One region of the Spirosoma aureum genome, then DNA from elsewhere that is predicted to be linked to it. Evidence: riboswitches for the same ligand, from Rfam matches in the RefSeq annotation. Region 1 holds a riboswitch; the other holds the start of a gene.

What was found. A riboswitch is a leader RNA that binds a small molecule or an ion and turns the genes downstream of it on or off. The one in region 1 is predicted to bind S-adenosylmethionine.
Region 2: another riboswitch for S-adenosylmethionine. It lies ahead of metH (methionine synthase); the one in region 1 lies ahead of G8759_RS07780 (homoserine O-acetyltransferase family protein).

What each region holds. Positions count from the first base shown of each region.
Region 1 covers NZ_CP050063.1:1,926,818-1,931,995, reverse strand. Annotated here, with positions in the region: gene G8759_RS07795 (glycosyltransferase family 2 protein) at 5-1,018, shown strand; gene G8759_RS07790 (polysaccharide deacetylase family protein) at 955-1,758, shown strand; gene G8759_RS07785 (DUF721 domain-containing protein) at 1,836-2,162, opposite strand; SAM riboswitch class I at 2,352-2,470, shown strand; gene G8759_RS07780 (homoserine O-acetyltransferase family protein) at 2,648-3,706, shown strand; gene G8759_RS07775 (GDSL-type esterase/lipase family protein) at 3,906-4,514, shown strand; gene G8759_RS07770 (esterase family protein) at 4,569-5,178, shown strand, end outside.
Region 2 covers NZ_CP050063.1:7,286,010-7,291,187, forward strand. Annotated here, with positions in the region: gene G8759_RS29035 (GNAT family N-acetyltransferase) at 1-579, opposite strand, end outside; gene G8759_RS29040 (Ppx/GppA phosphatase family protein) at 1,211-2,098, opposite strand; SAM riboswitch class I at 2,265-2,381, shown strand; gene metH (methionine synthase) at 2,540-5,178, shown strand, end outside.

The DNA of each region.
Region 1 (5,178 bases):
TACAATGAAATCATCTGAAGGTATGATTAGTATAGTCGTACCAGCCTATAACGAGGAAGAGAACTTACCCGTTTTAGTACATCGGCTCATGGCCGTTATGGAGCCATATCGTTCTTATGAAATACTGATCGTAGACGATGGTAGTTCTGACCAGACTCGCTTTGTGCTTCGGCAGTTAAGCAAAGAGTATCCGGTAGTACGGTTTCTTTCTTTTTCCCGCAACTTTGGTCATCAGATGGCCCTTCGTGCTGGTTATGAAAATGCCAGAGGTCAGGCGGTAATCTGTCTCGATGCAGACCTCCAGCATCCTCCCGAACTCATTCCTACGCTGATCAGTAAATGGCGTGAAGGCTTCGAGGTCGTTTATACGGTTCGGCAGCCAGACCCGAAACTATCGTGGTTTAAGCGTACTACATCAAAAAAGTTTTATAGCCTGCTGAGAAATATTTCAGGCCTTAAAATTGAAGATGGTGCCGCTGACTTCCGGTTACTCGACCGCAAAGTTATCGACACGCTCAAGGCATTCAAGGAGAATGATCTGTTCCTCCGCGGGGCGATTTCGTGGGTAGGTTTCCGCCAATGCCGGATTCTCTATCAGCCAGCCGCTCGCTACGCAGGCCGTTCTAAATACTCATTTCGCAAGATGATGCACCTGGCTGCCATGGGTATCACCTCGTTCTCTACCAAGCCGTTGTATCTGTCCGTTTTGCTTGGCTTTGGCATGTTCATGTTTGCCAGTTTATTCGGAGCGGAAGTTCTCTATGAAAAGTATTTCACCAATGCTACCGTTTCCGGCTGGACTACTTTAGTCCTGTTGATGCTGCTCATCGGCGGTGTTCAATTCATCATAATCGGGATCATCGGCGTATATTTGGGAAAAACGTTTGTGGAAGTAAAACAACGCCCGGCTTATATCATCGGCGACACAAGCGACATTGAGGAGACCGTTACAACATGGGAAGCCCCAACCAAAGAGCAACACCCCCTGGGAGGCATATATTATTCACCGTTGATGTAGAAGAGTTTGATACTGCGGTAGAGTTCGGTCACAATATTCCACTGAGTGAGCAAGTGGCCGTTTCAACGCGGGGGCTGCGTTTGCTGGCCGAACGCTTTGACGCAGTTGAGGCTCGTACCACGCTTTTCACTACGGCTAATTATGCCCTTCATGAACCCGAATTAGTCTGGCAGCTTGCTGGTAAGCACGAAATTGCGTCGCACGGCTATTTCCATACGACTTTCGAACCGGCAGATTTGCTTACATCCAGATTAGCGCTGGAGAAATTACTTAATCGTCCGGTAACCGGCTTCCGGCGTGCGCGCATGGGTTTTGTCGACCCCAACGATGTTGAGCAGGCAGGCTATCAGTATAATTCATCGTTGCATCCGACCTGGCTCCCTGGCCGCTATAACCACTGGGGCGAACCACGTCATCCCTTCCGGGAAGCGGGTGTCTGGCAGATTCCGGCATCCGTTACGCCTACCCTACGGTTGCCACTTTTCTGGTTAAGTCTAAAAAACTTTCCGTTTGCTTATTACAAACAACTATGCAGGCAAACGCTTCAAGCCGATGGCTTTCTGAATTTATACGTTCACCCCTGGGAGTTTACGGACCTGTCGGGCTATGAAAAAATCCCGGCTTACGTTCGGCGTCATTCCCGAGAGGAGTTACTTGACCGGGTTGAGGCACTACTTCGCTATTTAAAGCCACAAGGCGAGTTCAGTACAATGCATGAATTTGCCAACTCATTATCGTAAGGAGTCTACGGGATTTTAAAACCGAAAAAGGCATTACTGACCAGTAATGCCTTTTTCGGTTTTAAAATCTAACTTATTCAGATAAATATAACGTCCTCGATAACATCGGTACCCATATCTTTATTTACAAGTTGAATCAGTTTCTGCTTGGCATTGACGAGTTCATTACGCAGTGGAGCTGAAGCGATCTCGATATGTAATTTCCGATCCCTAACGTAGAGACGGTTTGTTCGCGATGCAATCGTTGGCCCCATCATACGTCCCCAGAAGGCTTCGAGGTACGTTTCGTTGAAGCGAGTCTGAAGTTGATACGCTTTCAGCAACTGCCCGATTGCATCCTTCACAGTTGTAGTTCCGGCTACTCGGGTAGCATTTTCACGGTTGTAACGGTAGGTTTGGTTCATCGGGGGGGTGTCTTCGCCACAAAAGTAAATATCCGCCCGATTAAATAAACCTTACTTGCCAACGAAGTCAAAAAAAATAAGGCAACGGTCAGAAAATAGGGTCTGTGTTTGGATTGGCGCGCTTTGGCTAGTATACTTGCGGTATCAAGTCAATTGCCAGACGTCAATCATTTCATACCGACGTCAATTGATTTATAAAGAAGCGAGGAGAGATCAGGCTCTGTGAATCGCTGGCAACCTACCACATGGCAAGGTGCTAACTCCTGCCTAAAGCAACCGCGAAGGCGGACGGTTAGGGACTATAAATCGTTTAATCACATGCGCTACACACGGCACTGTATGCCCTACGAGGCCTACTAAGCATCACTCACCTCATCGCACCGCTAACCGGGAGTGGTTTTGTGCGGTTCCATATGTTTATGGTTTTCAGTGCCGTTATGCCTTCATAATGCCTGAAAACGTTAGGGCAGAAAACGCATTATCCTTTGGACATCCATTATTTTAACTATAAATATTCGTTCCCGCTTGAATCGGGAGAGAGCTTACCGGGTTTTCGGTTAGCTTACACCACACGCGGAACACTGAACAGCGATGGGTCTAACGTTGTCTGGATTTGTCATGCTTTGACCGGCAATGCCGACCCCGGCGACTGGTGGAATGGCATGGTAGGGCCAGGGAAATACTTTAATCCCGATACTGATTTCATCGTCTGTGCCAATATTCTCGGTTCCTGTTATGGCTCAACCGGACCTCTCTCAGTCAATACAACTACAGGAAAGCCCTTCTACCACGATTTCCCGACAATTACCATCCGCGATATGGTTGAAGCGCTGGACCTGTTACGGCAGGAGTTGGGTATCGATAAAATTCATACCTGTATTGGTGGATCCGTTGGCGGAGAACAAGCGGTTGAGTGGGCAATTCTACGCCCGAATCTAATCGAAAATCTTGTTCTGATCGCTGTCAGCGCGGTTGCATCGCCCTGGTGTATTGCCTTCAATGAAGCCCAGCGTATGGCTATTGAAGCTGACCCCACCTGGATCGAACGACGCGACGATGCAGGCGCGTCGGGGATGAAAGCGGCTCGGGCTATGGCCATGATTTCGTATCGTAACTACGATACATATGGCTTTACGCAGGCTCTCGATAACAACGAACAACTCGATGGCTATAAGGCCGCTGGCTATCAACGCTATCAGGGGGAAAAAATAGCCGATCGATTTAATGCCTTTACGTACTGGACGCTGTCGAAGGTAATGGATTCGCACAATGTCGGTCGAAACCGGGGTAGCATTCTGAATGCACTCAACCAGATAAAGGCTCGCGCCCTCGTTGTTGGCATCCGTTCCGATTTGCTGTTTCCAATAGCCGAACAGCAGTTTTTGGCCCGGCATATTCCTAATGCAGTCTACGAAGAGATTGATTCTCTGTATGGCCACGACGGATTTCTGATCGAATTCCGCCCCTTGGGCAGCATTCTCCGAAAATGGATGGCTTCAGCCACGTCTGATTCAAACAAAATGGCCGAAGCAGTAAAAAAGTAAAGCATCAGCCCTTCAATCGCATGAAGCTTTCTTCAACCTGCGGGTAGTATCACTAAAAAATTATTGACTAATGGCAAACGGGTTTATAAAGATTTGACAACACATTTGTCAGCTTATGAGTTAACCCATTCCGGTGCAGTAATCTATTCATGCGGGTTGTAAGAAGCCATTAGGTAACCCTTAATCATACAATAACCAGATGGTCTGGTACGAAGACGACGTTCGGCAACTCGAAGCCAAAATCAAGTTAGTTCATCCCGCATCCGATCGGGTTGTGTTTTATGGTAGTTCATCGATTCGACTTTGGTCGACGCTGGCTCAGGATTTTCCGCAAATCGATACGCTTAATTTAGGATTTGGCGGTTCAACATTAGCGGCCTGTGCCTGGTTTTTTGACCGACTGGTTGTTCCGGCAAATCCTAAATCCATTGTATTTTATGCAGGTGATAACGACCTGGGCGACGGTCGCCATCCTGAGGAAGTTTACCTGTTTTTTTGCGCACTGGCCGATAAAATGCGCCGGGAGCTACCTGATGTACCGCTGTTTTTTCTAACGATCAAACTAAGTCCGGCACGCTGGGGAATTGGCGATAGGATTCGCCTGACAAACAGACTCATTGCCGACGAAGTGGCTAAAAACCCCGCTTTTCGAACCATCGACATGACTTCTCCCTTATTGGGTAACGATGGCCGGCCACGTCGCGAATTTTTTGAAGGCGATGGACTTCATCTTAACCAGGCTGGTTATCAGGTATGGAAAGGAATCTTACAGGAATCGCAGATTTTTAATAATTTGTTTACCTACTAAGTTAGCCTGATTTGCCCTCTCTGATGCAATTTCACCCAATCTATCACCTTCCTTATGCATCGTGAGTATCATAAATGGTTCAGTCCAAATCTGAATCGTGACATGGAGTTGCTTGTCTTCGGCCATTCGGGGGCTCGTGTACTTGTCTTTCCGACCCGACGAGGTCGTTTTTATGAGTACGAAGAGTTGGGCCTTGTAAATGCCCTGGCCGACCGACTTGAAAACGGCTGGCTCCAACTTTTTTGTGTGGATAGCGTGGATCGGGAAAGTATTTATAACCGCTATATTCCTCCACCAGAACGTATTAAGCGGCATGGGCAATATGAAGAGTATATCCTGAATGAAGTTCTGCCATTTTCGCGTCTGAAAAATCCGCAGCCCTTCATGATTTCGCACGGGTGCAGTTTGGGAGCCTATCATGCGGCAAACATTGCCTTTCGTCATCCGCAATGGTTTGGCAAATTAGTGGCGCTCAGTGGCCGATACGATTTATCGGCTCCGGTAGCTGAGTTCCGGGGGTTATTCGATAATTATTATGATGAGGATATTTATTTCCATAATCCCAATCATTTCCTCCCGAATTTGGGCGATGGTATTGTCCTCGACGAATTGCGACGAATGCAGATTGTTATGACCGTGGGAGCTGCCGACCCATTTCTGAACA
Region 2 (5,178 bases), 3.5 Mb from region 1:
AAGCCATATATGCTGTAAAAAAGTTACCACTTTGTCAATATTGGGCGTTGCCCAATGAGCGAATTGGAAGCCAGCCTCTCTACATTTTCGTAATCGTCGGCGTTCAGATCCATCAATGTTCTCTTCAAAGGAATTTTCGGAAATAGACAAAAAGAAATTCTGATCTTTTTTGAGCACTCTGAACCCCTGCTTGACTAATGTATCTGTAAGGCGTTCTGCTTGTTTAGGTGCGTAACAATGCGGATAATTGACCAGACGCAGCGTAGAAGCCCCCGCGAAACGAGCTGTCTCCTGAAGCGATTGGAGCAACTCGTCTAATACAGTATCTGGCAGATTTTCTGCGAATTCGACGGACCCAAATGGAGCAGCTTTAGGACTAATTGCCCCCTCTGTACCAACAAAAAAGGCGCATCGGGCTTCAGACCGGCCAGTACGTTGATTAAGAGCCGTGAGTAGATGAAACATTCCCTTCTGCTGTCTCAAGTGTTCGCTTTCATTAAAGAAAAAGCCAGGCTGGCAAAACTCGGAAATGTCGGCAGTTGGTGGGTTTTGCTGGCTAATAATAATATAGTCTGTCATAGGCTCCTTTAGCCCAATTGAACTTTAGTAGATTAAATAACCTTTAATGAATACAAAACTAATTGAGCTGATTCGAATTTCTATGGCAACAATTAAATTTAATTGAAACGGGAGTGACAAGTAAAGGTTGGTTATAAAGTGATATCAGGTTGTAGTAGTACCATATTACACTGTTTTAATGTCAAGAATAATAAAAAAACAGATTGTACATTTTTCCAAAACCTCAAATTTTTGTAGTCTTTATAGTAGTTTTTATATGATAATAATTGAAATACTGTAATATATATTGATTTTTGCTATACTATTTAGATCATAAATAGTCAAAATAAAATAATCGGCAACAGGAATGATCTTTAAAACAGGGTGACTTAGTAACCGGAACAAAGTCGAAATCAGTATACATTTGTTTTGGGCTGAGTCGATGCGCAATTCATTGGTGGTTATACAAAAAAGATTGTCACTCTGGTGAACATCCTCAATGTATACCTGTCAACCAAAATATGTACCGATTACTATTCGTACAATAAATAGTATTCGGCCCACCGATTGTAAGAGAGAATATGTCAAATTAAAAATCCCGGCGATCTTATTTCGCCGGGATTTTTTGTTAATGCGTCTACGGGCAATTTGTTTAGAGAACGTGTTTTTTCTTCCCTAGCTGGGCGTATACTAATTGAATGATACCATCTTTCAAACCCAGATCTGGAACAATAATCTTATCGGCTCCAGCCCATCTCATAACGGAAATATAAATCCCGGCGGCTGGTACGATCACATCAGCACGGTCGGCATTCAGACGGAGTTTGTTGATACGGTCTTCCTGGTCAAAACCAGCGATGTAATCACGAATCCGTTCAATTTCTGAAAGGGTTGTTTCTAATTCAGAGGTTTTAGACGCCAGGTTGAATAATTTACTGATGTTACCTCCGGTGCCGACAGCAATAATTTCTTTAGTCGAATCGATATTATCCTCAACCCAGTCTTCAATTTTTCGCCAGGCCCCTTTGGTTTCTTTGCCTTCCAGTAGCCGCACCGAGCCGATTTTGAACGATTTGGAATTGATTTTCTGGCGATTCTCATAGAGATTCAGTTCGGTGCTGCCACCGCCCACATCAATATGAAGAAACTGCCGTTCATCAAGCGCCTGAACTACTACATTATTAATAAGTTCTGCTTCTTTGCTCCCATCAATAATGTTAATCTTAATGCCTGTTGAGGCTTCGATCCGTTTAGCGACCTCGTGCCCATTGGAGGCTTCGCGCATGGCCGATGTAGCGCAGGCCATATAATCTTCCACTTCATGCAGTTCCATCAGCAGTTTGTAAACCTGCATGAGTTTGGCCGTTCGGGCTTCACTTTCAGGAGTAAGCTCGCCAAAATTGAATACATCGTGCCCCAGCCGAAGCGGGAACCGTACGTATTCGACACGCTTGAAGCTAACAACGTTGTCGTTATGTAACACCGTTGAGATCTGCAGACGAGCTGCATTGGAACCGATATCGATGGCTGCTAGTTTCATCAACTATAGTTAGGTAGTGACCAATTCGCCGGAGTGGGGAATGAGCGAACCAGTGAACGGGATTAGTCACAAACTAGTCGCCTATTCATTAATTCGCTCATTCAAAAATTCGCCCAAAAGTAAGCTATTTTTGGGACTATGGGTAGAATATGTATCTTTGCATAAGTGCTTATCAAGAAAGACGGAGGGATTGGACCCAACGATGTCTTGGCAACCAGCCGCTTACTATACAAGTAGGAAAAGGTGCCGCATTCCACCCCAATTTTTTGGGGACAGATAAGTTAGCGTTTCTGCTTCCTTCCCCTGTTTTGATAAGCCCCGGTTTTTACGCTATACTATTTTAAGGCCGCTATTGGCGTGCTTTTAACTCTATAAATTTTGTATCAATTGGAACTGATTACAGACCTTCTGAAACAAAGAATTCTCGTTCTCGATGGTGCCATGGGAACGATGATCCAGCGGTATAACCTGACTGAAGCCGATTATCGGGGTGAGCGCTTTAAAGACTATCCGCACGATGTAAAGGGAAATAATGATTTGCTGTCGATCACGCAGCCGCAGATCATTCAGGAAATCCATAAACAATATCTGGAGGCAGGTGCCGATATTATCGAAACCAATACGTTCAGTGGTACATCCATTGCCATGGCGGATTACCACATGGAAAAGCTGGCCTATGAACTGAACTATGAGTCAGCACGCATTGCAAAGGAAGTAACTGAGGAATTAACAAAGCAAAATCCGGATAAACCGCGCTTTGTTGCGGGAGCAATGGGGCCTACAAACCGGACTGCTTCTCTTTCGCCCGACGTAAATAATCCGGCGTATCGGGCTGTTACGTTCGATGAACTGGTGAATGCCTACTATGAGCAGGTAAGTGGTTTAGTAGAGGGGGGCGCCGACCTGCTGTTGGTCGAAACGATCTTTGATACACTGAATGCCAAGGCGGCTATGTTCGCCATTGACAAGTATTTCAATTTAAACCCGCAGCAGCCTGTTCGCCCAATCATGATATCCGGCACCATTACTGATGCCAGTGGTCGGACATTATCGGGTCAGACAACCGAAGCTTTTTTATATTCAGTTTCACATTTGCCCCTGCTCAGTGTAGGGCTCAACTGTGCATTGGGGGCCGAATTGATGCGGCCTTATATTCAGACGCTCTCGAAAGAGGCACCGTTCTTTACCTCGGCCTATCCGAACGCGGGCCTGCCCAACGAATTTGGTGAATACGACGAAACGCCGGACATGATGGCGTTGCAAATCGAAGATTTCATTAAAAGTAGTTTTGTCAATATTGTTGGCGGTTGCTGCGGCTCTACACCTGATCACATTCGGGCCATTGCCAACGTAGCGGCCAAATATCCGCCACGACAACTCCCAGAGCCTGAACCCTATCAGAAATTGAGCGGCCTGGAGCCGCTCAAAATTACGGAGCAAACGAATTTCCTGAACGTTGGTGAACGAACCAACGTGACCGGTTCTAAGAAATTTGCCCGGCTTATTAAAGAAGGTAATTACGACGAAGCACTGAGCATTGCGCGTGGTCAGGTTGAAGGCGGAGCGCAGGTGATCGACATTAACATGGATGAAGGCATGTTGGATTCGGCAGAAGCTATGAAGACTTTCCTGAACCTGATTGCTGCCGAGCCTGATATTGCCCGTGTACCCATCATGGTCGACTCATCGAAATGGGAGGTCATTGAGGCAGGGCTGAAATGCGTCCAGGGAAAAGCCATCGTAAACTCTATTTCGCTCAAAGAAGGCGAAGAAGCGTTCATTGAACGGGCCCAATTGGTTAAACGCTACGGTGCAGCTGCGGTTGTGATGGCATTCGACGAAACCGGTCAGGCGGATTCGTACGAGCGTCGTATTGAAATCTGCGAACGAGCTTATCGAATTCTGGTCGATAAAGTTCATTTCGCCCCGCAGGACATTATTTTCGATCCCAATATTCTGACTGTTGCAACGGGAATTGAGGAGCACAATAACTACGCCGTTGACTTTATCAATGCTACGCGCTGGATTAAGCAAAACCTGCCGCTGGCTAAAGTCAGCGGGGGTGTATCGAATATTTCGTTCAGTTTTCGAGGTAACGATGTTGTACGCGAAGCCATGCACTCGGCCTTTCTGTACCATGCAATTCGGGCAGGGATGGACATGGGTATTGTCAATGCCGGGCAATTAGAGGTTTATGACAATATTCCAAAAGATTTGCTGGAACGTTGCGAAGACGTGCTGTTAAACCGTCGGGACGATGCCACGGAACGGTTAGTCGATTTCGCCGAAACCGTAAAAGCAAAGGGCAAAGCGATCATACAGGACGAAAGCTGGCGGCTCGAACCTGTCAATGAGCGGCTCAAACATGCGCTTGTAAAAGGAATCACGGACTATATCGATCAGGATGTAGAGGAAGCACGTCAGCTAGTTGAGCGTCCATTGCACGTCATTGAAGGCCCATTGATGGATGGGATGAACGTTGTGGGCGATCTGTTTGGCGCTGGAAAAATGTTTCTTCCACAGGTTGTAAAATCGGCACGGGTCATGAAAAAGGCCGTGGCTTATCTGACGCCCTTTATCGAAGCCGAAAAATCGGGAGAAGGCTCATCATCGGCCGGAAAAATCCTGCTGGCAACCGTCAAGGGCGATGTTCACGACATTGGCAAAAACATTGTTGGTGTCGTATTAGGCTGTAATAACTACGAGATCATTGACCTTGGCGTGATGGTCCCAACGCAGAAAATTCTGGATGCCGCCCGCGAACATAACGTTGATATTATCGGGCTGAGCGGATTGATTACGCCCTCTTTAGACGAGATGGTTGGAGTGGCTAAGGAAATGGAACGCCAGGGATTCACCCTGCCCTTACTGATTGGTGGAGCCACAACGTCACGTATTCATACGGCGGTTAAAGTTGATCCGCATTATTCGGGTCCGGTCATTCACGTACTCGATGCCAGCCGGAGCGTTCCGGTTGCCGGTCGGCTTGTTAGTGAAACCGATGCTACTCGCGAGCTGATTTTTACTCAAATTAAAGCGGAATATGCCAAACTCCGCGATGACCATGCCAAGCGTCAGAA